DNA from 3 places in the Alteromonas sp. AWJ4_199 genome. Region 1 is predicted to be linked to each of the others. Evidence: predicted binding sites of a transcription regulator. Region 1 holds the regulator's gene; each other region holds the start of a gene.
The links. Region 1 encodes FNR, which switches genes on or off when oxygen is low (the NO sensors DNR and NnrR bind a similar motif). Its sites were predicted from a motif close to TTGATCTAGATCAA; they were not measured.

Region 2: the regulator FNR is predicted to act here: its motif matches at 1,207-1,220, upstream of ACXAER_RS12365 (GbsR/MarR family transcriptional regulator).
Region 3: the regulator FNR is predicted to act here: its motif matches at 1,394-1,407, upstream of ACXAER_RS02240 (PRC-barrel domain-containing protein).

Annotation. Positions count from the first base shown of each region.
Region 1 is NZ_JBSWUR010000001.1:213,867-217,147, reverse strand. Features, by position in the region: gene uspE (universal stress protein UspE) at 1-737, opposite strand, end outside; gene fnr (fumarate/nitrate reduction transcriptional regulator Fnr) at 1,015-1,755, opposite strand; gene ACXAER_RS00900 (sulfite exporter TauE/SafE family protein) at 1,801-2,460, opposite strand; gene ccoS (cbb3-type cytochrome oxidase assembly protein CcoS) at 2,447-2,677, opposite strand; gene ACXAER_RS00890 (heavy metal translocating P-type ATPase) at 2,679-3,281, opposite strand, start outside.
Region 2 is NZ_JBSWUR010000001.1:2,819,914-2,823,194, reverse strand. Features, by position in the region: gene ACXAER_RS12370 (ATP-binding protein) at 1-1,036, opposite strand, end outside; gene ACXAER_RS12365 (GbsR/MarR family transcriptional regulator) at 1,260-1,817, shown strand; gene ACXAER_RS12360 (cytochrome ubiquinol oxidase subunit I) at 1,829-3,202, shown strand; gene ACXAER_RS12355 (cytochrome d ubiquinol oxidase subunit II) at 3,214-3,281, shown strand, end outside.
Region 3 is NZ_JBSWUR010000001.1:494,487-497,767, reverse strand. Features, by position in the region: gene ACXAER_RS02245 (ArsR/SmtB family transcription factor) at 133-444, shown strand; gene ACXAER_RS02240 (PRC-barrel domain-containing protein) at 532-1,272, opposite strand; gene ACXAER_RS02235 (MaoP family protein) at 1,464-1,820, opposite strand; gene ACXAER_RS02230 (hypothetical protein) at 2,218-2,385, shown strand; gene ACXAER_RS02225 (LysR family transcriptional regulator) at 2,499-3,281, shown strand, end outside.

The DNA.
Region 1 (3,281 bases):
AAGCCTTCTTTCACCACACATTTATTTTCTGCAATACCATATTTCAGCGCGTGACTACGCATTTCTTTCATATGATGATTTTTTACCGCATCGTGATATGTATCAGGGTCAAACTCTGGCACTTCAATGGCAATGTTAAGTGGAGTTGTAGGGTAGCTATTCACTAAATTAACGTTACCTTTCAACAAAGAAGCATAATCGTTAGCGATGATCGTAAGCTTGTCGTTTAACGCAGCATGCTCGTCATCTTCGCTGCCTACGTTTACTGCAGCTATAATTTCACCGCCTTCTGGCCAGTCGTGTTCTTTAACGAGCAGTACAGGGCGTGGGCACTTGCGCATTAGATGCCAGTCTGTAGGGGTAAAGATCACTGAGGCAAGGTCGTCATGTTTTTTAGTGGCTTTTACCACTAAGTCGATTTGGTTATTAAGGGCGTAATAAATAATCGACTCATAAGTACGGTTATTCCACTCAACCACAATATCGGTCTCTGAAAAGCCTTGTTCTTTTAGCTGGGCAGATAACCATTTGGCGTGCTCTTTTGTAACGGCATCGCGCATTGATTCACGTTCGTCGGGGCTAAGCATGGTTGTCATATCGTAAGACAAATCATATACCACCATCATAGCGGTAACCGTGGCGCCGGTTTTTGACGCAAGTTCATAGGCACGGCTTAGGGCAGGCTGGTTGTCACGTTCCGCGTCCACCACGGCAAGAATTCGTTTACACTCAATCATAACGTCTCCTCAACTACAAAGCTTTGTATGGCTGTCGACATCGATATTGTTTCAAAACCGTTTACATTAACTATAAACGACATTTAGAAAAACGTGAGTTGTTTTCGATCAAGGATTAAATAATTCGTTGATAAAAAAAGGGCCAATTCAAATGTTACGGGAGCTTTAACGCCCAATGGATGGATATCGTGTAACCCAGTGAGGGAATACAGTGAAACTTTAAAGGTTAAAACTAAAAAGCGCGCATGTAGCGCGCTAAAGATACCAGAAGAATAAATTAACCGTTACAGACTACGCTAGGGCCATTTAACGCCTCTAACTTGGTATTTAACCGATCAAAATCCAAAATAGAGATCAATTTACCGTCAACCTTGATAATGTTTTCCTTCTGAAAACGGCTCAGTAAACGGCTAATGGTTTCTATCGTTAAGCCTAAATAGTTTCCAATTTCGTTGCGCGTCATGGTTAAGTGGAATTCTCTATGGGAAAAGCCGCGTTCCTCAAAGCGCTGAGAAAGATGTGAGATAAAATATAATAAACGCTCTTCTGCAGTACGCTTGTTTAAAAGCATGATCATGTCGTGATCTTGTTTTATTTCAGCGCTCATGAAGCTCATGATCTGGTGGCGCAGCTTTGGAAATTGCACTGACATTTCGTCGAGAGTCTCGTAGGGAAGCTCACACACCATGGCTGTTTCTAGCGCAGAGGTGTAGCTTTGGTGTTTGTTCTCTCTTAATGCATCGAAACCGATAATGTCACCAGGAAAGTGGAAACCGGTAATCTGTTCTTCACCTTCGGTATTAGTCACAAATGATTTGAATGAACCGGTTCTCACTGCAAATAGAGAACGGAATTTATCACCAGTTTGAATCAGAGTGTCACCTTTATGAAGCGGCTTCTTGCGTTCAATAATATCGTCAAGAGATTCGATTTCTGTTTTGTTTAACGCCACCGGTAAACACAGGTGACTGAAACTACAGTTTTGACAGTGAATAGAAAATTGGCTTCCTTTGCTCATAATGCACGCTCTGTAAAAGAATACCCGACAATAATACACCCATTTTTAAACGATTGCGCTATGAATAAGATAAGCGGCATATATGGCCATTATTCCTGCAATAATTTGTTTAACATGGTTATGTTGAAAACATCGAACTATATACTGGCTACCAGCGCTTGCGGCGAGCAAGGTGGGTAATGTACCTAAACCGAAGAAGAACATAATGCCAGCGCCTTCTAGCGCATTCCCCGCCGCGAGAGACCAGGTAAGTGTGGAATACACCAACCCGCAAGGAAGCCAACCCCAAATAAAACCATAGGGAATAGCGCTAAAAGGGGTTTTAAAAGGTAAAAAACGCTTAGATAATGGCTGCAGTTTGGAAAATAAACCTTTTCCTGCGTTTTCCAACACCGTTAAACCCGTCCACCATTTGCCTAAATAACAGGCCAGCAACAACAGCATAAGGCCGCTTAGCAAGGATAGGGCATAGTTGGCAAGGGGCACGTAGTCGGCTGCTATTTTGCCAAGCGCCCCGGTTATTGCTCCGGCGATGGTGTAGCTCACTATACGTCCCATGTTATAGGCAAGGGTATAGGGTAGTGCTGAAGCGCCTTTAGGCGATACCATCCTTAGCGCAGCGACAATTCCACCGCACATTCCCACACAGTGAACTCCGCCGGCTAAGCCGATAAGAAAGGCAGAGAAGTAGTTAATCCCTTCCATTTGGCGCTTGGCTTTTGTCTACTTTATTGTCTTGAAGTTGCTTGCGTTGCTCAGCTAGCTTTTTTTCTTCTGGCGGAAGGTCATCGTCAAATAGAATACTGTACCCCTGACGGTCTAGATCCTCGAATTGATTAGTTTTCACCGCCCAAAAGAATATCACGATAGCGACAGCGACTATGATAATGGCGATTGGAATTAATACGTAAATAATACTCATGCTATTTGCTCAAAAGTCGCGTTGAGTTTGTGACTACAATAATACTGCTTAACGACATACCAACAACAGCCATCCACGGTGAAAGTAGGCCAGACACGGCGAAAGGCAGAATCAAAACGTTGTAACCTACCGACCATCCTATATTTTGTCTAATTTTTTGCTTCACTTGGTGAGCGGTTTTAATCAGTTCAGGTACAGAAAGTAGCTGATCGCCAAGTAATATGACATCAGCAGCAGTTTTAGCCACGTCTGTGGCATTACCCACTGCAATTGCCACATCAGCGCTGGCAAGAACGGGCGCGTCGTTAATACCGTCACCCATCATCATCACTTTCGCGCCAGATTGCTGCATAGCCTGTACAGCATCGTATTTCTGCTCTGGTGTGAGCCCACCTTTAGCTGTTGATATTGGCAAGGAAGCGGTAAGAGCGTCCACGTTTTGTTGTGTATCGCCACTTAATACTGCAAGGGTGTGACTTTTTGCCAGAATATTTAAGGTTTCTTGAGTATCCTCTCGCAACGTGTCGCTTACCTCAAACGCCGCCATAATACGGCCCTTCACCGTGAGAAAGACATTGGCTGACGGATAATCCTTAAGAAGATT
Region 2 (3,281 bases), 2.6 Mb from region 1:
TAGTGTTTAGCTTACGTTGGCGAATTTGAAACTGCTCTTTCTTTTCATGCAAGGCTTTAGTATGTAGCTGCCACGCATAGAGATGACCGAGGGATTCGCATACCAAACGCTTTTTTTGGTCGATATATTTAGGCTCGTTATTGTGACAAGCAAGTAACCCCCAAAGTTTACCTTCAAACACAAGGGACACTGAAAACGATGAACGTATACCCATGTTTTTAAGATAAGTAATATGAACCGGCGACACTGAACGAACCATAGACATGGATAAATCCAGTGGCGGTCGCTCTGCTTCTTGCACTGTTGGCTTTAAAGCAATAGGGTTTTGTTCTACGTCAAATACGCAACGTACGCGATTTTTTAAGTACAGAGCTCGGGCTTGGCTAGGAATATCAGATGCCGGAAATTTCAAACCTTTGAAAGAGCGTGAAGCTGGTAATTTTGCTTCGCCAATTACTTCTCCGCTATAGGTTTTATCGAACTGATAAACCATCACCGAATCAAACCCTATGTAGCGCTTGAATACGCCCGCAATGGCGTCTGCGACATCACCGATAGACTCGCACCCATCCACATCAGGAAGCAATGTGCGAATATCTACGTCCATCGGTACCCATTGTTGGGCAGCTTCATAGCTAAGCTGCGGGGTAGGCTCTAATTCAATAACAAGTAAACCGTTTGAATCGAACGCGACACCGCTCCCCTCTTTTTCCCAGTTGTCTAAATGAAGCGCGTTGTCGGCAAATTTCCATTGATACGCTCGGCGCGTGTCTCCGCCTTTTACGCTTTGATAAATACTTTGAAAAGTGGGAGCATCTTCGGAAGGGGTATCTATGAGCTCAGTGATGAGAGTTTCACCCGCAATGATACTGACTTTAAATAGCTCATTAATGTTTTCACTGAACACCTGAATTTTTTTAGTTTCAGGGTCTACCGCTATAACGTAACCAAAGCTTTGAACACTTTCGATTAGGTGAATAGCTTCATCTTCGCAGTTCTGAAGCGTCTTTATCTTTTTATCTGTAACGTGCTGCATTGCCTTGGCCGAGAAATTTTGAAAGCGAACTTTCATGAGGGTTTTAATTACACAACCACGATAACAACTTATTGCAACCAAAGCATGCAATATCGTTGAAACTTTCCTAATTAACTTTTATTAAATTATCAACAAAATTTAGCTTACAAAGCTTTTTATTGTTGCCTTTTTTGATCTTACACAATAAACTTTCAGTAATTTCTGAAACTTCTGGAAGATTAGTATGAAGATGACGCCTTTAATTACATCTGCAGTTATGCACTTTGGCGAAATGGGAAGCCGCTGGGGTTTTAATAGAACCGTAGGGCAAATTCTTGCACTTATTGTATTAAACGAAGAGCCCATTTCGGCACAAGAGGTTGCCGATGCGCTCAATATCTCGAGAGGCAACACCAGCATGGGTTTGAAAGAGCTTCAATCATGGCGCCTAGTTAAACAACATCATGTTCCTGGCGAAAGAAAAGAGTTCTTTATTCCCGCTGGCGATATATGGACATTGGCAAACCGGGTTTTTGAAGAGCGCAGGAAGCGCGAAATAGACCCAACAATGAGCCTGCTTCGGGATCTGCTGCTCGATGCACCTGCAAATGAAAAGGAGGCGAACGCTCAACATAAACTGAACGAAATTCATGATTTACTCGAATCAATTACGGCATGGTCTGAAGAGCTTCAAAATCTTGGACCTGAAAAGCTAAACACGTTGATGAAGTTAGGTTCTGGCGTGGGCCGTATGCTTGAGCTTAAGGACAAGCTGCTTCCGGGGAAAAACAGCGTTAACTAAGGGGGCTCTCTGTGGATGCATTCTTGCTGTCTCGTTTACAATTTGCGTTAAATATTAGTTTCCATATTTTATTTCCAACCATCACCATGGCGATGGGTTGGTTTCTTTTTTATTTTAAGCTGCGCTCTAACATCTCAGGTCACCCTGTTTGGATGCGCATGTATCGTTTTTGGGTCCGTGTATTTGCCCTAAGCTTTGCATTAGGCGTGGTTAGCGGCGTCACAATGTCATTTCAGTTTGGCACTAATTGGCCTGGATTCATGGAGAAAGTGGGTAACGTGGCCGGTCCGCTCTTAGGTTACGAGGTACTGACCGCTTTTTTCTTAGAAGCCACGTTTTTAGGCATCATGCTATTTGGTATACGCCGTGTTCCTAACTGGCTGCATACAGCGTCTACTCTGATTGTTGCCCTTGGCACCACAACCTCTGCATTCTGGATACTAGCGCTTAATAGCTGGATGCAAACCCCACAAGGCTTTGAAGTAGTCGATGGTGTGGTGTATGCCACCAACTGGAAAGAAATTATATTCAATCCTTCTTTCCCCTACCGCTTTGTACACATGATGTTAGCGTCCGGATTGACAGCTAGTTTCTTAATAGCGGGGCTTTCGGCATACCGCATGCTTAAAGGCGACGACAAGCTTGCGCCTAAGCTCGCGCTTAAAACCGCAACCTATACGGCGGCCGTGCTAATTCCTTTGCAAATTTTTGCGGGCGACATGCACGGTTTAAATACCCTTGAACATCAGCCGCAGAAAGTAGCAGCGATGGAAGGACTTTGGGAAACCACTGAAGGCGCTCCTTTATTGCTTTTCGCTATTCCAGATGAAGAAAGCAAAGAGAACCACTTTGAAATACCCATTCCCTATGGTGCAAGTTTAATTCTTACCCATGAACTTAAGGGCGAGATAAAAGGGCTTAATGAGTTTGAGGGCGAGCATCCGCCTGTTGCCCCTGTGTTCTTCGGCTTCAGAGTTATGGTGGGTATGGGCATGTTGATGCTGGCCGTTTCATGGCTTGGCAGTCTTTACCTTATACGAAACAAAGACTTTCCTGATTGGCTAAAACGCACGTTCGCAGGTATGGCCTTTAGCGGCTGGGTAGCCACCCTTGCTGGCTGGTACGTAACAGAAATAGGTCGTCAGCCCTATTTAGTGAGTGGTGTGTTGAAAACTGCAGACGCAGTTACTCAACTGCCGCCGGCCAATATAGCATTGTCATTCACGCTCTACCTCGTTATCTACACCGTGCTTTTAATCGCCTACATGGGAACCCTTATGTTGATGTGCAGAAAAGCGGTAGAGATCGAAGAGATCACGACAGAAGAGCGGGAAGTCGCCAAAGCGAAGATGCAACCTTCTGAACCCGACCCAAGCACGGTCTAAGGAGAGCAAACATGTTTGAAAACATATCAGCAGAGATGCTCGGAAATATTTATGTGGGCTTACTTGGTTTATCTGTATT
Region 3 (3,281 bases), 280 kb from region 1:
ATCAAAAAACAATAAAACAACAAATACGGCCGAAATTCATCGCATATAATGGCAAGTCGGCAGAATAGTTTATACTTTAGTATAATAAACAGCTAAATTGTTGTCAGAAAACTTTATAGATAGGGAGTGCTTATGTCTGAAGATATGGTAATAGGTTCAGATGACATTATGGAACATGCAGCGGAAGCTGAGATCTTCCTCAAGCAATTTGCGAATAAAACACGTCTTATGGTGCTTTGTTCATTACTGAAAGAGGAAAAGTCGGTTACCGAACTACTAGAAATAATCGATGTTTCTCAGCCTGTGATTTCTCAGCATCTTGCATTGCTGCGAGAATCAAAAATGGTAGCGACTAGAAGGGAAGGCCAAACAATTTACTATCGCATTGTTGATGAACGCGTAAAACGCCTTATAGCGCTGATGTACGAATTTTTCTGCGAATAGCCTATTCGTGTTGGCAGTTTAAACTACAATGTCCGCGGAATGACGGACATTGTATGATTTAGCGCGTCTTTAGCGTTTCATCTAAGCTTATCTATCAAGCTGTTTGCACAACATATCAATGTAATCGTCTTCTGAAATTCTATCGCTATCAACCTCTGGTCTATTAACTAACTCGTCACGACTGAGTTTCACTTCAACACTGTGCGCAGCCCAATCGATATTTTTAATATCATTTGGCAACAACGCTAGATGTTTGCCACCGGGAAGCCAGTTATTGGTATCGACAACCAGCATTACAATTTTCCAACTTTGGGTGTCTATTATAAAGTTGCTAATGTGCCCAACGTTATCGGTGGTAGTAGCAACTTCATAGCCTCCCACTTCTCCAACAGCCCTTAAATGATTACTGGTTTTTTTGGGGTGAAGTGTTTCAGACTCTTCCGCGTGCTGCAACTCAACAAGCTCATTAGGGTGTGCAAACTCTCCCCATGCTCCAGGGCCAATCCAGTAGTAGCCGTAGCCGAAATATTTAAAGAGATTCTCCTCGTACTCACGAGAGACAGGTTTATGCTCGTCGATTGATGGGCTGTTCTTTAACTTTTCAACGGTCATACTTACATGGACAGTGTCATCGTCGTAAACAAGTTCTGTCACGGCGATGGGAGAGATTACCACTTTTCTGCTAAGCGGAAGCCACGTATTTGTATCTGCAACCAAATAACGTACTGTAAACGTCTCATCGTCAAAAAGAATATCGCGTACCCCTCCGACTTTGTCATCTACGGCATGAATGGAAAAGTGGGTAAGCTGTTTTGAACTGATGTTCATCGCGCGCCTCCTTTGCTAGGGCTCTTTGTACAGAGCAACAGTTATCATTGGTTAACGTCACTCTTTATTACTCTAAGTGTAGACAGTCCTTAACCTTTCTTCATTTTCTTCTTGCTTAATGTTGATTGAGATCATTTATCTGCAAAAACAAAAAAGCTCGCCAGAGCGAGCTTTTAACGTTCATATAAAAATTAGGCTACATCAAATTCTTCATCAGAGTAATCATCGTCGTAATCTGATTGGTTGCTAGCACTGCTGTGGAGGGTATAGAAATGCTTTTTTCCTCTCGCTAACTTGACATACTTTGCCCACGCTTTTTCAAGATTGTTTTCTGCATCGACTTTGCCACTAATGAACTTCACGAAGTGTTGCTCGTCTTCGCTTTGTGGCGAGAGATCACCACTTTCAAGGCCTAATAAAGTCTTGCCGTAGTTAGTTAAAATGTCGGCTTCAGTAATACTGAAGTCGCCTGATTTACGAAATCCATAGGGAAACTTTTGACGGTCAATAAACGGTTTTGCAGATAGTCGAATAGCTAAACTTTTCATGTTGTACCCAACGTAATGTTTTGTTCAGCGCACTTTTAAGTTAAATAAAAGCAAAGATAAAACAAAAGATTTTTTTCTTATCAATAAAAAATTTTCAACGGAGTTAAAAAATGGAACGTGAGGAAATTTTTATTTAATCTGCGCTTAGTTGAACAAGGTGAAACACATCTTTGATGATTCATAAATTTTTGAAATATATGCGTATTTTTGAAATCCTTATCTACTTTCCTCTGAAGGCGCATTGTCACAAAAATGACACACATGCTTGCCAAATACGTCTGTGAAACTACAGTGAAAATGCCATCAAAAATTCTTGTCGCTACGATGATTAAAATTCGTTTTCTATTTCGCCGCTTGGGATAATAATTGAGGGGTTGTTAATAACCCTGAGAAGTCGATGAGTAAAGACTATCGTTACCAGCGTGATGAATGGGACTCGGTAGAAGAGGAAGATCTTCACGCTAAAAAACCAAACTCTAAACGTCAAAGTGCCGTGAAGGTAAAACAGAAGCGAGACTTGCAACGACGCGAAAAGCAGCGACGTTTGCATCAAGAAGAGTATTAATTGGATTTTTAGTTAAGCGCACCGTTTTAAACGGTGTGCTCTGTGCATTTGTATTTACTTGCCGTATCATCTGTGTCAGTTTAGACCCACATTAATTCGGTTATACATCTAGCATGGATATACGCTTTCTTACCACCTTTATAGAGGTGGCGAAAACCCGCCATTTCGGCAAAGCCGCTGAAAACCTTTATCTTACTCAATCTGCCGTTAGCGCGAGAATAAAACTCCTTGAGGAGTATTTCCATACCACGCTATTTATAAGACAGCGAAACAGTATCCAGCTCACCCAGTCGGGCGAGAATCTGCTACCCTACGCCAAGCAATTATGCGCCACGCTCAACGAAGCAAAGCAAGAATTGCAGATTCAGTCATCTGAGTATGTGGTTTGTGGAGCAACACAGCTTGCCAGCGAACTTCAGCTGCCCACAATGCTAAGTCACCTTCACAACTCATTCCCAGATTGGTCTGTAAAGGCAGAAGTCTTGACGCTCGACTCGCTGTCACGTCAACTACACGAGAGGGTGACAGACCTTGCTTTTTCAACTGAGCCGCTAAAGTCTGAAGAGGTGAATAGCGAGGTATTAATGGAACATGAACTCGCACTATATCGTGTAGGTGAGATTTCTGATGTTGTTAATGCAGCTGATTTCGTGGCAATTGATTGGGGTGCCAAGGCAAGAGACTGGCTTCTCACTGTTTATCCCCAGCTACGAGATGCAAAGTTAAGGACAAACTCGCTGAGTCTTGCCTTGAATAACTTACTCAGTGAAGGGGGAGTAGCCGTGTTGCCCACCAATATCGAAAAGCAAATACCGGCCAACGTTAACGTAACTAAAATAAGAACCCTTGAAAACGTACCATTGAAATTATACATACATAGTATGAAGCAAATACGA